3 regions of the Actinomadura sp. GTD37 genome follow, and region 1 is predicted to be linked to each of the others. Evidence: riboswitches for the same ligand, from Rfam matches in the RefSeq annotation. Region 1 holds a riboswitch; each other region holds the start of a gene.

Region 1 (5,152 bases):
CCCGTCGCGCATGGCCGCGGGAAAGTCCGTTCGGGGTGAGACCGCGTCCCACTCAGAGTAAGTCCTCCACCGCTATGAAGCGACGTCTTGAAGCGGCATCCGGGGCCGCGCGTAGGCGGCGGGGCAACAGCGGCGTAAGAAACTTCCAATCCGGAGGCGGCGTCCGGGACGCGACACATCCCGGTCCGATTCAGGGCCGTAACCGGAACGAGCTGCGATTCGCCCGCGAACGCGGGCGTCCGAAACAGACCCGGCCATCTCCCATCAAAGGCGGGCGGGAGGCGGGCGAATAGCATCGTCCCGCGATGGATCGCGGGCGATGGACGGGCTCCGGCCGGGCGATGGGCGGGGATCGAGCCGCCGCGAGCGCACCCGAACGCGGCTGAGAGGGCTCCAGAAGGCCCGTGAATCAGGGGTGGGGGCGTTTTACGACGAGCGTCCCGGCGAGCCTGTCGTGGGCGGCCTGGCGGCGCGTGCCCTCGAACATGAGCCCGGCGTTCGCGACCCAGAAGACGCTCGCCAGCAGACCGAGGACGGGGATCGGACGCGCCGCGATCGGCAGCGAATAGACCGCCGCGCGGAGAACGGACGGCAGGACACCGGGACGGGTCTCCCCGCCCGCCGTCTCCGGGGCCGCCCCGCCGGGCTGTCCGTCCGGCGGGGCGACGACGACCTCGATGCCCGCCAGGCGCTTGCCCACGGTCCGGCCCCAGAGGGCGAGCTGGATCGCCTCGTACAGCAGCATGCACGCGGCCACGGCGGGCGGGGCGACGACGTCCACCGTGTGCCCGGACACCAGTCCGCGGACGACGACGATGACGGGCACACCGACGATGAGCGTGTCGACGACGCGCGCGAGCAGGCGCTGACCCGGTTCCGCGAGGGAGGCCCCCATCGCGGCCTTACTCCGCGTACTCGGCGTGCTCGTCGTATCCGACCCGCTCATCGATGACGAGCGTGCCGGCGAGGCGGTCGTGCAGAGCCTGGTGCAGAGGCTGGTCCCAGATGGCCCACAGGTAGGCCATCAGGCCGCCCACCCAGACGAGCGCCATGCCGTACGCGGCGTACTCCCACACCATCACCGCCAGGACGAGGAAGAAGAAGACACCGATCTGGTAACCCACATGGACTATCCCGGCGCGCCAGGCCGCCTGCGTCGTGCTCATCGGCTGTCCCGCGGGACGCGCCTGCACGATGCCCAGGCCCATGATGCGCTTGCCCAGCGTCCGCCCCCACATGGACAGCTGGACGGCCTCGTAGAGGAACGGCAGCACCGACATGACGCAGAACAAGGTGAAAATGATGGGCCAGTTCCAGATGCCGCTCTCCTCCTCGTCGGAGGCGCCCGTGTCGCCGAGGCCGAACGCGGCGACGGTCACCGGCAGGATGAGCGCGAAGCCGAAGACCGCGACGAGCCCGTTGTCGATGAGCCTGGCGACGGCCCTCCGGTGGATCGGGGCAAGCTCCATCTCACCGCCGTGGGCGTCGTCGTAGGAGCCGCCGTACTGGTCGTAGGACGCCTCATGGGTCTGCCCCCAGTCCTGCTGGGGCTGCTGCTGCCATTGCTGCTGCGCCGGTTGCTGCTGGGGTTGCTGCCATTGCGACGCTTGGTACGGGGGTGGCGGGCCGTAGGAACCCTGGCCCTGCGGCGGCTGGTAGGGCCGCCCGCGGTGGGGGGAATCGCTCATTTGGGTCAGTCCTCCAGGCGAAGCAACATCCGGGTGTTGCCCAACGTATTCGGCTTGACCCGGTCGAGGTCCAAGAACTCTGCCACGCCTTCGTCGTAGGAGCGGAGAAGCTCCTCGTACACCTCTGGCGCCACCGGAGTCCCGAGGATCGGCTGGAAGCCGTGGCGGGCGAAGAACTCCACCTCGAAGGTAAGGCAGAACACCCTCCGCACGCCGAGTTCCCGCGCGGTCTCCAGGAGGCGGGTGACGATGCGGTGCCCGATGCCGCGCCCGCCGTGCCCCTTCTCCACGGCGACGGAGCGGACCTCGGCGAGGTCCTCCCACATCACGTGCAGGGCGCCGCAGCCGATGACGGGGCCGGGCGTCCCCTGCTGGACGTCCTCGGCGACCCAGAACTCCTGGACGTCCTCGTACAGCTTCACGGTGGACTTCTTCAGCAGGCGCCGCCCGGACCCGGCGTACAGATCCACCAGCCCGCGTATCTCCTGAACGTCGGCGGTATGCGCACGCCGGATCACGACCTCCACAAACAGGCGAGATTATCGAACACCGGGCATTACCAAACGCTCGCGTCCGCATACGCGTCGTGAGCGGCCCATACGTGTGACTAGATAAAAACGACTAGGCACGGCCTTCGGCGCTCGGAAAGTGACCCAAAACACACCGCGAACCCGGGGCCCGGACCCGCCTCCCGTCACGCCCCGCCACGGCGACCTGCGATTTCGCGAGTTCTAGTTGGCATCCATTGCTGGTTCCGTTAGTGTCCATCGCTGACGTCGGCCGCCCGTAGAACGGAGGCCGAACCGCCGAGTCCGCGGGCCGCAACCAGCGCCCCTGGAGCCGGGGACCCACTTTCGGAGCGGCCGGGGGATCGTCCTCCCGGGCCGAATCCGTGAGGGGTGAATCCGCAGTGTCGCGGGCCGACCCGCACATGCTCGCGGACGGGCTGCTCCGGCCCGAACCCGTCAGCTAACCCGGTAGGCGGACCTGGAGAGGAGAATTCGTGGAGCCATCGCGGCCTGCTTCCCTTTCACGCTTCCGCGGCCGCGCGGTGACCGTGGCCGGCGCGCTCGTCGCCCTGACGGCGGCACCGCACGTCGTCGCCCCGCGCACCATCGCCGTCGCGCACGCCGACCCCGAGCCCTCCACCAAGGAGCTCCGGTCCCAGGCCTTCAAGCTCGCCGACCAGCTCGAGCAGCTCACCGAGCAGTACAACGGCCTGAAGGTGAAGCTCGCGCAGTCCCGGCGGGCCGCCGAGGTCGCCGCCGAGAACGCCGAGCGGCAGGAGAAGACGCTCCGGACGCTCCGCCAGAAGGTCGGCGCCCTCGCCGCGACCAGCTACATGCAGGGCGGCTCCGACCCCGCGGTCTCGTTCGTCGCCTCCCAGGACCCGCAGGCCGTCCTCGACCAGGCCGCGACGCTCAACTACTTCGCCAAGCAGGACAGCACCAAGGTCCTCGGGCTCATGCAGGCCATGCAGGCCGCCCAGCGCGCCCGCAAGTCCGCCGAAGGGCGCGCCAAGCAGGTCAAGGACCTGCGGGCCCAGCTCGACTCGCAGCGCAAGAAGGTCACCGAGACCTACGAGAAGGTCCGCGGCACGCTCGTCAAGCGGGACCCCACCCAGCTCGCCAAGCTCCCCGTCATCGGCACCGGCAAGGCCGCGCAGGCGCTGCGCCTCGCCATGGGCAAGATCGGACGCCCCTACGTCTGGGGCGCCGCGGGCCCGACCACCTTCGACTGCTCCGGCCTGACGATGTGGGCCTACAAGCAGGTCGGCATCAACCTGCCGCACTACACCGGCAGCCAGTGGAACGCGGGCACGCACGTGTCGCGCAGCCAACTCCAGCCGGGCGACCTCGTGTTCTTCTACGCCGACCTCCACCACATGGGGATGTACGTCGGCGACGGCAAGATGCTGCACGCGCCGCACACCGGCGACGTCGTGAAGATCGCCCCGATGGGCGGACGTCCCTTCGCCGGCGGCGTCCGAGTCGCCTGACCGGCCGAATCGCCTGACCGTCCGAATCGCTTGGCCGGTGGGGCTCCTGACCGTCAGAGTCGCCTGACCGCTGGTTCCCCGGTCCGCCGCGAAGCATGCTGACGAGATCCGTCGGCGTGGAACTCGAACGCCGTCCGCGGCGACGCCTCCTGCAGGGACCTACCTGTCAGAGCGCCGGCGCCGCCGCTGCGGGGTCGGACGGAATTCGGGTGCGTTCGCCGCCTGGGTCTCTCGACGACGCTGATCTCTCGGTGACGCTCGCCCGTCCCCTGGCGAGCGTCGGGGGTGAAGCCGGTTAGATGAGCTGCCTCCGGGCCGCCCACACCACGGCCTCGATAGGGGTGTTGACCTCCAGCCGGTCGCAGATCGTCCGCAGCCGGCGCCGCAAGGTCCGTGCGCTCAACTCCAGCTTGCGTGCCGCCACATCGGCGGTGACACCGCTCGCGATCTGGGCGAGCAGCCGGATCTCCTCCTCGTTCAGCCCGAAATCGTCGGTGCCACGACGTGCGAGTGTGGCTGTTTCCACTCCGTCCTCCCTCGTCCGTGGTGATGACCGCGGGGATGCAGCCGTCCGCTGCACAGGCACGGGGTTTGGGCCTCTGTACGCGCGTTGGGTTGCCGGGTCCGGAGCCTTCCGGACTTAGATCATCGGGTTCCTTTGCCGTCTCACGTGCTTGGCCGGAGGTGGCCGCCTGGCCGATTGCGGGGTCGTTCGGGGGAACTCCGGGTGACGATTCACTCGTTGGCCGTCCGAGGGAGCCGGGATGAGACCGCCAGCCATCCACCCGTCCCCTCTCGTCGGACTCGCCGGTTCTGGCCGTGGACCAAGATCGTGAATCGTTTCAAGCTACGCTTCGGCTCGGAACGCTAGGCGGCCGGATCCGGCCCGTCAAGCGCTGTCCGAACGCGGTATGCGACCGTTTGACGACGGTACGTGGCCGCTATATCGGCGGCATGCCGCCCATAACTCCACTACCTGGGGAAACACTCCTGGGACGGGACGAGGAGCGAGTTGCCACAGACCAGTATTCGTGAGGTCGCGAGACGTGCTGGAGTCTCAGTTGGGACCGTTTCGAATGTCCTAAACCGGCCAGATCTCGTGGCCGAAGCTACCCGTGACCGCGTCCGCGCGGCGATCGAGGAGCTCGGATTCGTCCGGAACGAGACCGCCCGCCGGCTCCGCCGGGGCCCCGAGCGCACCGCGGGCGAGTTCGGCGATCAGCCGCGCCGGGCGTTCGGCATCGTCGTCGAGGACCTCGCCAACCCGTACGCGTCCGATGTCGCGCGCGGCGCCGAGGCGGCGCTCAACGCGGCGGGCCACGACGCCCTCTGGCTCTCCAGCGACCAGTCGCCGGCCAAGGAGCGCCGCTCGCTGGAACTCCTGGAGGAGCAGCGCGCCGCCGGCGTACTGATCATCCCGGTCGGCGGGAATCCGGGCGACCTGTCCCGGCTGCGCGCGGCCGGG
Region 2 (5,152 bases), 830 kb from region 1:
GACCACCGGCGGGCTCGGCTGGCGCGACGGCGACCAGGAGCTCGGCCGCTGGGAGACGCGGCTGAGGATGAACCGGGCCTGCGCCTGCTACAACGCGAACCTGCTGCTGTGGCCCGTCAACGGCGGCGGCGACACCGCCCCCAAGGACGGCGGCGGCGAGATCGACTACATGGAGACCTACGAGGACAGCGGGCTCCGGACGGGCGCGAACTTCTTCCTCCACTACGACCAGCGGAAGGGGTCGGAGCAGAAGGGGCGCGAAGGCAACTCGGGGCGCGTCGCCGACCACGTGGAGGTCGACCTCACCGCCTGGCACACGTTCGCGGTCGAGTGGACCGCGAAGGAGATCAACGGGTACGTGGACGGCCGGCGCTGGTTCCACACGTCGGATCCGGACGTGCGGCCGCCGGGCCCCATGGGCCAGGCGATCCAGCTCGACTGGATGCCCGAGTTGAAGAAGCTGACCGCGCCCGGCATCGACACCCGCGACAGCGCGGTCCTCGAAGTCGACTGGATCCGCATGTACGGCGCCTGACCGGAACCGTACGGAACCGCGCGGAACCGCGCGGAACCTGGACGGCGCGGGCGGAGGACGGGTCTCCCGGACACGGGGTCTCCGGGAGACCGGCTCACCGCGGCGTCAGCGGATGATCTGCCACATTCCCTTGGCGTCGCGGCGCAGCACGAACTGCGGCTGGAGGGCCTCCCGCGTCAGGTGCCCGTCCGTCCAGCGCAGGCCGGAGAACGGCACGACCGCCTCGCCCGGCTTGGTGATCTTCCCTCCGGTGGCCATGATCTGGCCGAGCGCGAGCCGTTCCTTCGGCCTGAGGAAATGCGGGGTGGCCTTCACTCCCTTGCGGCAGTCGCCTTTCAGCGCGGGGCTGTTGACGAAGTCGCTGTCCTCGCGGACGTAACGGCACACGGAGGCGTCGCCCGCCGCCTGCCCGTGCAGGAACGCCTCCAGCGCGGCGCGCGCCCCCGCGAGCCCCGGCGCGGCGCCCGGGTCGGTCTGCGGAGACTCGCTCGGCTCCGTCGGCGCGGCCGGGGGTGCGGACCGCTGCGCGGCGGGCGGCGGTGTGCCGCCGCCGTCGCCTTCCGCCCCTCCGCAGGCCGCGGCGCCCAGCACCGCGAGAAAGAGAAGGCCGCGGGCGGCCCTTTTCCCATGCGTCATTAAACGCCTCCCTGGGGGCCGGGATCCGGCGATGATCATACGTGGCCTATCACGTTCCGGCAATGGAGCGAGGAATGGCCTCCTGATCACGTGCGATGACCGTCCCCGACACCTCCGGCGAGCATCCCGGGCACTCTCCGGCGGACGGGCCGATACTCGGCCGCGCTCATCATTCCTGATCACCGAACTGCCGTTTTCGCGGTGCGCGAGAACTACCGGTCCCCGTCCCGGACGGGGTGCCGGGCCCGCGGGCGGCACCGCGCCGCGGCGCCCCCGCCGGGCCGGCGGGGCGCGGCCCTCCCGGCGGGCACGGCGGAGCCGGCCGGAGGCCCCACAGGGGACGGTCTGGGGCGCTGAGCTGGGGGTTGATGATTTTGTCGGGGTTTGCCATCCCTTGAGAGGTTCTGTAGCTTTGCGCTCACCAAGGCGCCAGCCAGGCGCTCTTGCCCCACCTGGCGCACATGCCACACCAGCGTGGGCGGGCGACGCGGTCCACGCGTCGCGCAGTGCCGTGCACGCTCAGCGCCGTGCAGGCAACGCCCGGAGGCGATCCGCCTCGGCAGGGCCTTTACAACATCAGCGCCGCTCTCTCCTTCATGGGGCCCATCGTGCCCCGGGGACCGCAGCGGCACCGCCGAGTCCGCCGTAGCGCGGAGCCGGGGACCCACCCTCCCTGCACTGGGGTGAATCGGCCTGCCCGCAGGCCGTAGGGCGACTTCCACGTCCGAACCCGTCAGCTAACCCGGTAGGCGGCACATGGAAGAAGGAGCCCCCCTTGAAAGGCAAGCACACCAGGAGCAAGGGCATTTTCGGCCTGAGCCCCCGCACCAATGGAGCGCTCGTCGGTCTCGCCGTGTTCGGCGTGGCCGCGACGACGGTGCAACTGGCGGAGCGTCCGTCCGATACCGGCACATCGGTCGCCGCCGTCAAATCCGTCCCCCAGCCGCGCAAGGCCGTGCCGGACACGTCCGACAGGTCCGAGAAGAAGAAGGCCGTGGACGAGCGGTCCGAGGTCATCGAGCGGGCTAGGACGTGGAACCCGCACAGCTCGGACCGGGTGTCCTACAGCCAGGTCAGGTCCCACGAGGGCTACCGGGCCGACTGCTCGGGATACGTGTCCATGGCGTTGGGCCTGCCCAAGCCGGGAGAGAACACGGTCGGCCTGACGTCGTCGCGCCACACCTCCCGCATCGCGATGTCGGAACTGAAGAAGGGCGACCTCGTCATGGACGCGGAGGGCACCAACACGACCCGCCACGTCGTCATCTTCGAGAAGTGGGCCGACGGAGACCACACGTCCTACTGGGCCTACGAGCAGCGCGGCCGCTACGGCACCGACTACCGGACGCGCGACTACGGCCTGGACTCGGGCAGCGAGTACAAGGCCTACCGGCCGACGAAGCTCAGCGACGCCTGACCGACGCCCGGAGGGCGGGAGCGAACCTCCCGCCCTCCGGGCGCTGCGGTCAGGTGGACCGCACCGCCCTGATGGACTCCTTCAGCGAGCCGACGGTGGCCATGACCGCCGTGGGCTCGTAGCCGCAGTGGGCCATGCAGTTGGCGCACCGCGGGTCGCGTCCGCGGCCGTAGGAGTCCCAGTCGGTCTCGTCCAGGAGTTCCTGGTAGGTCTGCGCGTAGCCGTCCGACATCAGGTAGCACGGACGCTGCCACCCGAAGAGCGAGTAGGACGGGATCGCCCAGGCCGTGCACGGGAAGTCGACCTTGCCCTCCAGGAAGTCCAGGAAGAGCGGCGAGTGGTTCAGCCGCCAGCGCTTGCGGTTCCCGTCGGCGAACGCCTTGCGGAACAGTTCCCGCGACTCCTGGACGCCGAGGAAGTGCTCCTGGTCGGGCGCCTTGTCGTAGGCGTACCCCGGCGAGATCATCATTTCGTCGACCTTCAGATCGTCGTTGAGGTAGTTCATGACCTCGATGACGTTCTGCGGGGTGTCGGTGTTGAAGACCGTCGTGTTGGTGGTGACGCGGAATCCGCGGCGCTGGCATTCCTTCACGGCGGCGACGGCGTCGTCGAAGACGCCCTCCTTGCAGACCGACTCGTCGTGCCGTTCCCGGAGGCCGTCGATGTGCACGGCCCAGGCGAAGTACGGCGACGGCTTGAACTTGTCGATCTTCCGGGGAATGAGCAGCGCGTTCGTGCACAGGAAGACGAACTTCTTGCGCTTCACGAGTTCGCTCACGAGCTCGTCGATCTGCGGGTGCATGAGCGGCTCGCCGCCCGCGATGGACACCATCGGCGCGCCGCACTCCTCGATGGCGGCGACGGCCTGCTCGACGGGCATCCGCCTTTTCAGCGTGTCGGCCGGATGCTGGATCTTCCCGCAGCCGGCGCAGGCCAGATTGCACGCGAACAGCGGTTCCAGTTCCGCGATGAGCGGGTACTTCTCCCTGCCGCGGATCTTGTTGCGGAGGATATAGGTTCCGATGCGAAGGCTCTGGCGTAGCGGCATGCTCATGGTGTTCGGACCTCCTTTGGCAGAGTGAATTCGGTCGTCTCCACCGTGACCGTGTGCTCCTCGGTCTCGACGGGCCCGAAACGGCACGGCACCGTCCCGGACGGCCCGCGGACCTCGGTCGCGACGAACAGGTCGCCGGGACGCAGCCGCGCGTCCAGCGCCCCGCCGCAGCCGGCGACGGCCAGCGCGCCGAACTCGGGCAGCCGCTCGGCGGCGGCCCGCGCCCTGGCGGGCCCCATCCCGGTCCGGACGACGCGCAGGCCGTCCCGCGAGACGGCCCGCGCCTCCATGCCGAGCGCCGCGCACACGACGAGCCGCGTCACGTGGCGCCCCCCAGGTAGCGGCCGAGGGCGCTGATCGGGAACACCAGCCGGTAGAGGTGGTAGTTGATGTAGAAGTCGCCGGGGAAGCCGGTGCCGGTGAACTGGTCCTCGTCCCAGTTCCCGTCCGGGCGCTGGTTCTCCACCAGCCACCGGACGCCCGCGTCCACGGCGGCGGAGCGCTCCCCGGCGGCGAACAGCGCCAGCAGCGCCCACGCCGTCTGGGACGCCGTGGACTCGCCCCGCCCGATCCACGCGGGGTCGTCGTAGGAGCGCAGGTCCTCGCCCCAGCCGCCGTCGGAGTTCTGGTGCTCCTCCAGCCACGCCACGGCGCGGCGGATCGCGGGCTTGCCCGGCCGGACCCCGGCGGCGATGAGCGCGGGCACGACGCCGCCCGTCCCGTACACGTGGTTGGCGCCCCAGCGCCCGAACCAGGAGCCGTCCTCCTCCTGCGCCTTCAGCAGCCACACCACGGCCCGCTTCACCACGGCCGTCTCCGCGAGGCCCTCGTGGGCGAGCGCCTCGACGACGTGCGCGGTGACGTCGGCGGACGGCGGGTCGATGACGGCGCCGAAGTCGCAGAACGGCAGCTTGGTGCACAGTTCGCGGGTGTTGTCGGCGTCGAACGCGCCGAACCCGCCGTCCCGCGACGCCATGCCGTTCAGCCACCGGACGGCCCGCTCGACCGGCTCGGACGCCTCCGGCAGCGCCACCTTGCGCAGCGCCAGGATCGCCTCGGCGGTGTCGTCGGTGTCGGGGTAGACGTCGTTGTCGAACTCGAACGCCCACCCGCCCGGCGGGGTGTCGGGCCGCCGCACCGCCCAGTCGCCCGGCCCACGGACCTCCTCGCCGACGATCCAGCGGCCCGCGCGCAGCAGCGCGGGATCGTCGCGGGCCGCGCCGGCGTCGCCGAGCGCGTTCATCGCGAGGACGGTGTCCCAGACCGGCGACTGGCACGCCTCCAGCCGGCGGCCCTTGTCGTCCCGGATCGTGAACCGCTCGAGCCCGTCCAGCCCCCGCTTGAGGACCGGGTGGTCGAGGTCGTAGCCGAGGACGTGCAGCGCCATCAGCGAGTACACCCAGGGCGGCTGGATCCCGCCCCAGCAGCCGTCGGCCTCCTGCCTGGCGATGATCCAGTCGGCGGCCCGGCGCAGCGCGGCGTTCCGCAGCGGCCGCACCGGCCGCTTCTC
Region 3 (5,152 bases), on a different contig from region 1:
GAGGAGCGGGCGGGCGAGGTCGCCGCCGGCAGCGAGCTGGAGCTGGCCGCCGCCCGCGAGTCGACGGCGGCGGCCGAGAAGGAGCTGCGCAGGCTGCGCGCCCGCGCGGCGCAGGCGGAGGCGGCCGCGGAGACCGCCAAGCGCGCCGCGCGGGAGGGCCGCAACGTCGACGACGTCCGGCTGCGGATGCTGCTCGACACGCTCGTGGACGCGGCGCAGGGCGTCCGCCGCGAGCTGGCGCTGCCCTCCACGATCGGCCGTCCCGCCGACGTGGTCGGCGGGCAGCCGCACCGGGCGCTGCCGGGCCGGGCCGTGTCCGACGGCGACCCGCAGCTGCTCGACCGGCTGCTGACGCTGCCGCAGGTGCACCTGGTGGTCGACGGCTACAACGTCACGAAGACCGGCTACGGGGAATTGCCGCTGTCGGACCAGCGCAGCCGGCTGGTGTCCGGGCTCGGCGGGCTCGCGGCGCAGACCCGCGCCGAGGTGACGTGCGTGTTCGACGGCGCGGAACTGGACGCGCCGGTGGCGATCGTCGCGCCGCGCGGGGTCCGGGTGCGGTTCAGCGCGCCGGGCCAGACGGCGGACGAGATGATCGTCGAGCTGGTGCGGGCCGAGCCGCCGGGCCGTCCCGTGGTCGTGGTGTCCTCGGACCGGGAGGTCGCCGACGCGGCCCGCCGGGCCGACGCGCGGGCCTGCCCGTCCGCGCTGCTGCTGCGCCGGCTGGCCCGGTCATAAGGAGCCCATAAGGCTTTCATAAGGGACGCGTCGCGCTCTGTGATCATGTCATCACGAATGAGCGACAATGATCGCCGATATCAATCAAAGAGTGACGAATCGGTTGTGACGGTTGTTGCCCGTCGCTAGTGTCATCGGCTGACGTCGTGGACTGAGAGGGGCGAAACGGACCGTGGCCAAAGATCTCATCGGGGCACCAGCGCAGAGGCGTGACCGGAGGGGCGGCAAGGCGGGCAGAGGCGCCTCCCGTCGCCTGGCGGCCGTCGTCTGCCTGAGCCTGACGGCCTCCCTGGCGTCTGTCCCGGTGGTGGCGCACGCCGACCCCAAGCCGACCAGGGCGCAGGCCCAGAAGAAGCTCGACAAGCTCAACGAGCTGATGGACCAAGAGGTCGAGAAGTACAACCAGAACATGGAGAAGCTCAAGGTCGCCAAGAAGAAGTACACGGCGGCGACCAGGGCCAGCAAGCAGGAGCAGACCGCCTTCGAGCAGCAGCGCTCCCGGATCGCCCAGATGGCGGCCGACGCCTACAAGAACGGCGACTCCGCGGACGTGACGGGCTTCGTGGGCAGCAGGGACCCGCAGGCCATCCTCGACCAGGCGGCCGTCTTCTCCCACCTGTCGCACGAGCGCAGCTCCCAGCTCACCCAGTTCCTCGCGACCGCGCAGCGGCTCCGCCGCGAGCAGTCGCAGGCCAAGACGGCCTACGACGAGGTGAAGCAGAAGCAGGACGAGCTCAAGAAGAAGAAGAACGAGCTCGACAAGCAGGTCAAGAAGCAGAAGACGCTGCTGCGCAGCCTCGGCGGCGGCACGTCCTCCGGCGGCGGGGCCTCGGGCGGCGGCGGCACGGGCGGCACCTACAACGGCCCGGCCAGCGGCTCGGCGCGCACGGCGCTCGACTTCGCCTACGCCCAGCTCGGCAAGCCGTACCAGTACGGCGCGGAGGGTCCGGGCTCCTACGACTGCTCCGGCCTGACGATGAAGGCGTGGGCCGCGGCGGGCGTCAGCATCACCCGCACGACCAACTCGCAGTACGCCGCCACCAAGCGGGTGGCCAAGAGCAGCCTCCAGCCCGGTGACCTGGTCTTCTTCAACAGCCTCGGCCACGTCGGGATGTACGTGGGCGGCGGCAAGATGATCCACGCTCCGAGCACCGGCAAGAACGTGCAGATCGTGAGCATCACGTCGGGCTACTACCTCAACGGCTACTACGGCGCCGGGCGTCCCTGACGCCCCGCCGCCGCCCCCCGCGCGGGGCATGACGGAGCTCTCGTCGGCAACGGACCAGGCTTGACCTGGTCCGTTGTTGATTTTGGGGGGGTTTGCCTTCTGTTGGGGCTTTGGTACCTTGTCACCACCCCGGCGCCCTCCAGACGCCGCGGACCCGCGGCGCCCACCAGGCGCTTCGGCCCCACGCGGCGCATCCAGCCGCCGCGTGCCGGCGGCGCGAGCCACGCGCCGCTCCCCCCGGGCGGCACGACCCACGCGCCGCCCCGCGGCACCCGACGGTGCCGCACCGCCAGAGCACGCGGCCTGCACGCAGGCCGCGGCCGGCCCGGCCCACCGTGCGCACGCCCGCAGCGTGCATGGCGCTGAGAGCGCTGCCACGGCGGTTTCCTCCGGACCGGGCATCCGGACGCCCCCCGGCATGGGGCAGGCGTCCGTCCACAACATCAGCGCCGCTCTTTCGCACGCGGGAGACAGGTCCCGCGCCGGGCCCCATCTCGCCCCCAGGATCGCAGCGGCAGCGCCGAATCCGCCGCAGCGCGGAACCGGGGACCCACACCGCCGGAGTCCGGGACACCTCCCGGACGGGCATTCCGGCGACCGGGGTGAATCGGCGCGTCTCTCCCGTTCCGGTGAGAGCCGCCGTAGGGCCACTTCCACGCCCGAACCCGTCAGCTAACCCGGTAGGCGTCTTGGGAGAACGAAGGAGTGAGTTCCGCAGCGTCGCCCGGGCGCGGCCGCAGACGCGGCCGCGTCCCGAGCACCCCTGCGCTCCGCGGGCGGCCCCGCCCGCCGGAGCATCCACATCCGAACCGGCGTGCCCGCAACGGGGCACGCCACCGCCGAGTCCGCGTCCGCCGCGCGCACGCGCGCCGGACGCGGAGCCGGGGACCCATCGTGTCCTTCTCGTTTCGGGGTGAATCGGCCTGCCCGCAGGCCGTAGGGCGGCTTCCACGCCCGAACCCGTCAGCTAACCCGGTAGGCGGCATGGAAGTCGAGGAGACTCCCCCGTGCCAGGCGCGCACCGCAAGAAGACCCCGGGCAGGCCCGAGAAGTCCTCGGGCAGGCACCGCAAGCAGAACTCCCTGACCGTCACCTGGTGGACGACCGGCGGCATCCTCGTCGGCGCCGCCGTCCTCGGCACCGCCGCGGCCACCGCGCAGGCGTCCGTCCTGCCGTTCGGGTCCGCCCCGGCGGCCACGGCGGCCGGCGCCGCCACCGCCCAGAAGGCGGAGCGGAAACCGTCGAAGAGCACGTCCGAAGGCGGGTCCGGCGGCACGTCCAAGGCGGCGCCGGGGAAGGCGCCGGAGGGCGAGCCGAAGGCGGCCGCCCCCAGGAGGGCCGCCCCGCGGGCCTCCGCGTCGCGGCCCACCGCGGCCGAGGCCATCGAGATCGCCAAGTCCCAGGTGGGCGTGCAGGAGGACGGCGGCGGCGAGACCAAGTTCCAGAAGTGGTACATGGGCACCGCCCGCGCCAAGGAGACGGTCGCCCGCGACGGCGGCTCCGTCGGCGGCTACAGCGACGCCCAGTGGTGCGACATGTTCGTGTCCTGGGTCGGCGAGCAGGTCGGCCTCGCCGACCAGGTCGGCAGCGACGCCTGGACGGTCGAGCACGCCAGGTGGTTCCAGGAGCACGGCCGCTGGGGCACCGAGCCGAGGCCCGGCGCGATCGTCTTCTACGCCTGGAGCGGCAGCAAGGCGGTCAAGGACATCCGGCACGTCGGCCTGGTGGTCGAGAAGGTCGACGACGGCACCATCGAGGCCGTCGAGGGCAACACCGGCAACGCCGTCAAGGTCAAGGAGCGCTCGACCGACGACGTCGTCGGCTACGGATACCCCGACTACGGGTCGTGACGGCGCACCCGGCGGCGCGGGCTGCATAGGATCACGCGCATGGAGGACGGCCCCCCGGAGCACGGCGGCCCCGAGCCCGGCGCCCCGGAGCACGGCGGCCCCGTCTCGCGGCGCAGGGCCCTCGCCTTGGGCGCGGGCGGGGCCGCCGCGCTGCTCGCGGGCGGCGCCGGCGTGCTCGGCGCCCGGTCCGGCGGCGGCGCGCCGGACGGCCGCGCGTCCCGGGACGGCGCGTCCACGGCGGCCGGGACGTTCAGCCCCGGCGCCGCCGCCGCCGTCCTCGCCAACCGGACGCGAGCCGTCCGGAGCGGCGACCGCGTCGCCTTCCTCGCCACGGTGAGCGACGCGCCGAAGGCGTTCCAGGACGTCCAGTCCCGCATGTACGACAACCTCCGCAAGCTCCCGCTGGAGGGCTGGCAGGAGCGCCTCTCCGGCACGCAGGCCGTGCACGGGGACAGCGCGGTCGTCCGCGTGGAGATGCGCTACAAGCTGCGGGGGTTCGACAAGGGCCATGTGGCCCGCACCCGGTACCTCACCCTCGCCCCCGATTTCGGCACGTGGACGATCGTCGGAGACGGGACGTCCCGCGGCCTCACCGACGACGCCGACATCTGGGACGGCGGCCCGCTCACCGTGGTCAGAGGCCGCGCCACCCTCGCCATCGGCGACACCACCGGCCTCGAAGGCATCGCCGAGCGCCTGGACGCCGCCGTGCCCGTCGTCACCGGCGTCGTCGGCCGGGGCTGGGCGCAGCGGGTCGTCGCGCTCGTCCCCGCCGACCCGCGGCTCGCGTCCGCGCTCGCGGGCCCCGGCCAGAGCCTCGACGAGATCGCCGCCCTCGCCGCCGTCGCGCCCTCGGCCGGCGGACCGGGCGGAGCGGGCCGCGGCGAGGACCGCGTCATCGTCTCCCCCGGCACCTTCGGCCGGCTCAACGAACTGGGCCGCGACGTGGTCCTCACGCACGAGCTGACCCACGTCGCCACCGGCGGCGCCCGCGACCGGCGGACCCCGCTGTGGCTCATCGAGGGCTTCGCCGACTACGTCGGCTACCGGCGGGCCGGGATCGGCGTCCGGTCGGCGGCCGGCGAGCTGCGCCGCGAGGTCGCCGCGGGACGGCTCCCGGCCGCGCTGCCGGCGGCCGCCGACTTCGCGGGCGGCTCCCCGCGCCTCTCCCAGTCCTACCAGGAGGCCTGGCTCGCCTGCCGGATGGTCGCCGACCGGTACGGTGAGGCGACGCTCGTGCGGCTCTACCGGGCCGCCGGGCGCGCCCCCGAGGCCGCCGCGCTGCGCGACGCGCTCGGCCTCAACCGCGACCGCTTCACCACCCTGTGGCGCGACT

What was found. Region 1 has a riboswitch for cyclic di-AMP ahead of ACA511_RS05260 (C40 family peptidase). Riboswitches for the same ligand answer to the same signal wherever they lie in the genome.
Region 2: another riboswitch for cyclic di-AMP. It lies ahead of ACA511_RS09145 (hypothetical protein); the one in region 1 lies ahead of ACA511_RS05260 (C40 family peptidase).
Region 3: another riboswitch for cyclic di-AMP. It lies ahead of ACA511_RS17410 (CHAP domain-containing protein); the one in region 1 lies ahead of ACA511_RS05260 (C40 family peptidase).

The regions. Positions count from the first base shown of each region.
Region 1 covers NZ_JBGNUS010000001.1:1,083,591-1,088,742, reverse strand. The annotation lists gene ACA511_RS05275 (RDD family protein) at 410-895, opposite strand; gene ACA511_RS05270 (RDD family protein) at 903-1,688, opposite strand; gene ACA511_RS05265 (amino-acid N-acetyltransferase) at 1,694-2,215, opposite strand; cyclic di-AMP (ydaO/yuaA leader) riboswitch at 2,483-2,688, shown strand; gene ACA511_RS05260 (C40 family peptidase) at 2,740-3,687, shown strand; gene ACA511_RS05255 (LuxR family transcriptional regulator) at 3,983-4,213, opposite strand; gene ACA511_RS05250 (LacI family DNA-binding transcriptional regulator) at 4,700-5,152, shown strand, end outside.
Region 2 covers NZ_JBGNUS010000001.1:1,911,532-1,916,683, reverse strand. The annotation lists gene ACA511_RS09155 (glycoside hydrolase family 16 protein) at 1-535, shown strand, start outside; gene ACA511_RS09150 (hypothetical protein) at 641-1,171, opposite strand; cyclic di-AMP (ydaO/yuaA leader) riboswitch at 1,794-1,939, shown strand; gene ACA511_RS09145 (hypothetical protein) at 1,947-2,588, shown strand; gene hpnH (adenosyl-hopene transferase HpnH) at 2,638-3,642, opposite strand; gene ACA511_RS09135 (hypothetical protein) at 3,639-3,965, opposite strand; gene shc (squalene--hopene cyclase) at 3,962-5,152, opposite strand, start outside.
Region 3 covers NZ_JBGNUS010000002.1:708,400-713,551, forward strand. The annotation lists gene ACA511_RS17400 (NYN domain-containing protein) at 1-738, shown strand, start outside; gene ACA511_RS17405 (NlpC/P60 family protein) at 1,046-1,966, shown strand; cyclic di-AMP (ydaO/yuaA leader) riboswitch at 2,475-2,667, shown strand; cyclic di-AMP (ydaO/yuaA leader) riboswitch at 2,824-2,964, shown strand; gene ACA511_RS17410 (CHAP domain-containing protein) at 2,974-3,816, shown strand; gene ACA511_RS17415 (hypothetical protein) at 3,856-5,152, shown strand, end outside.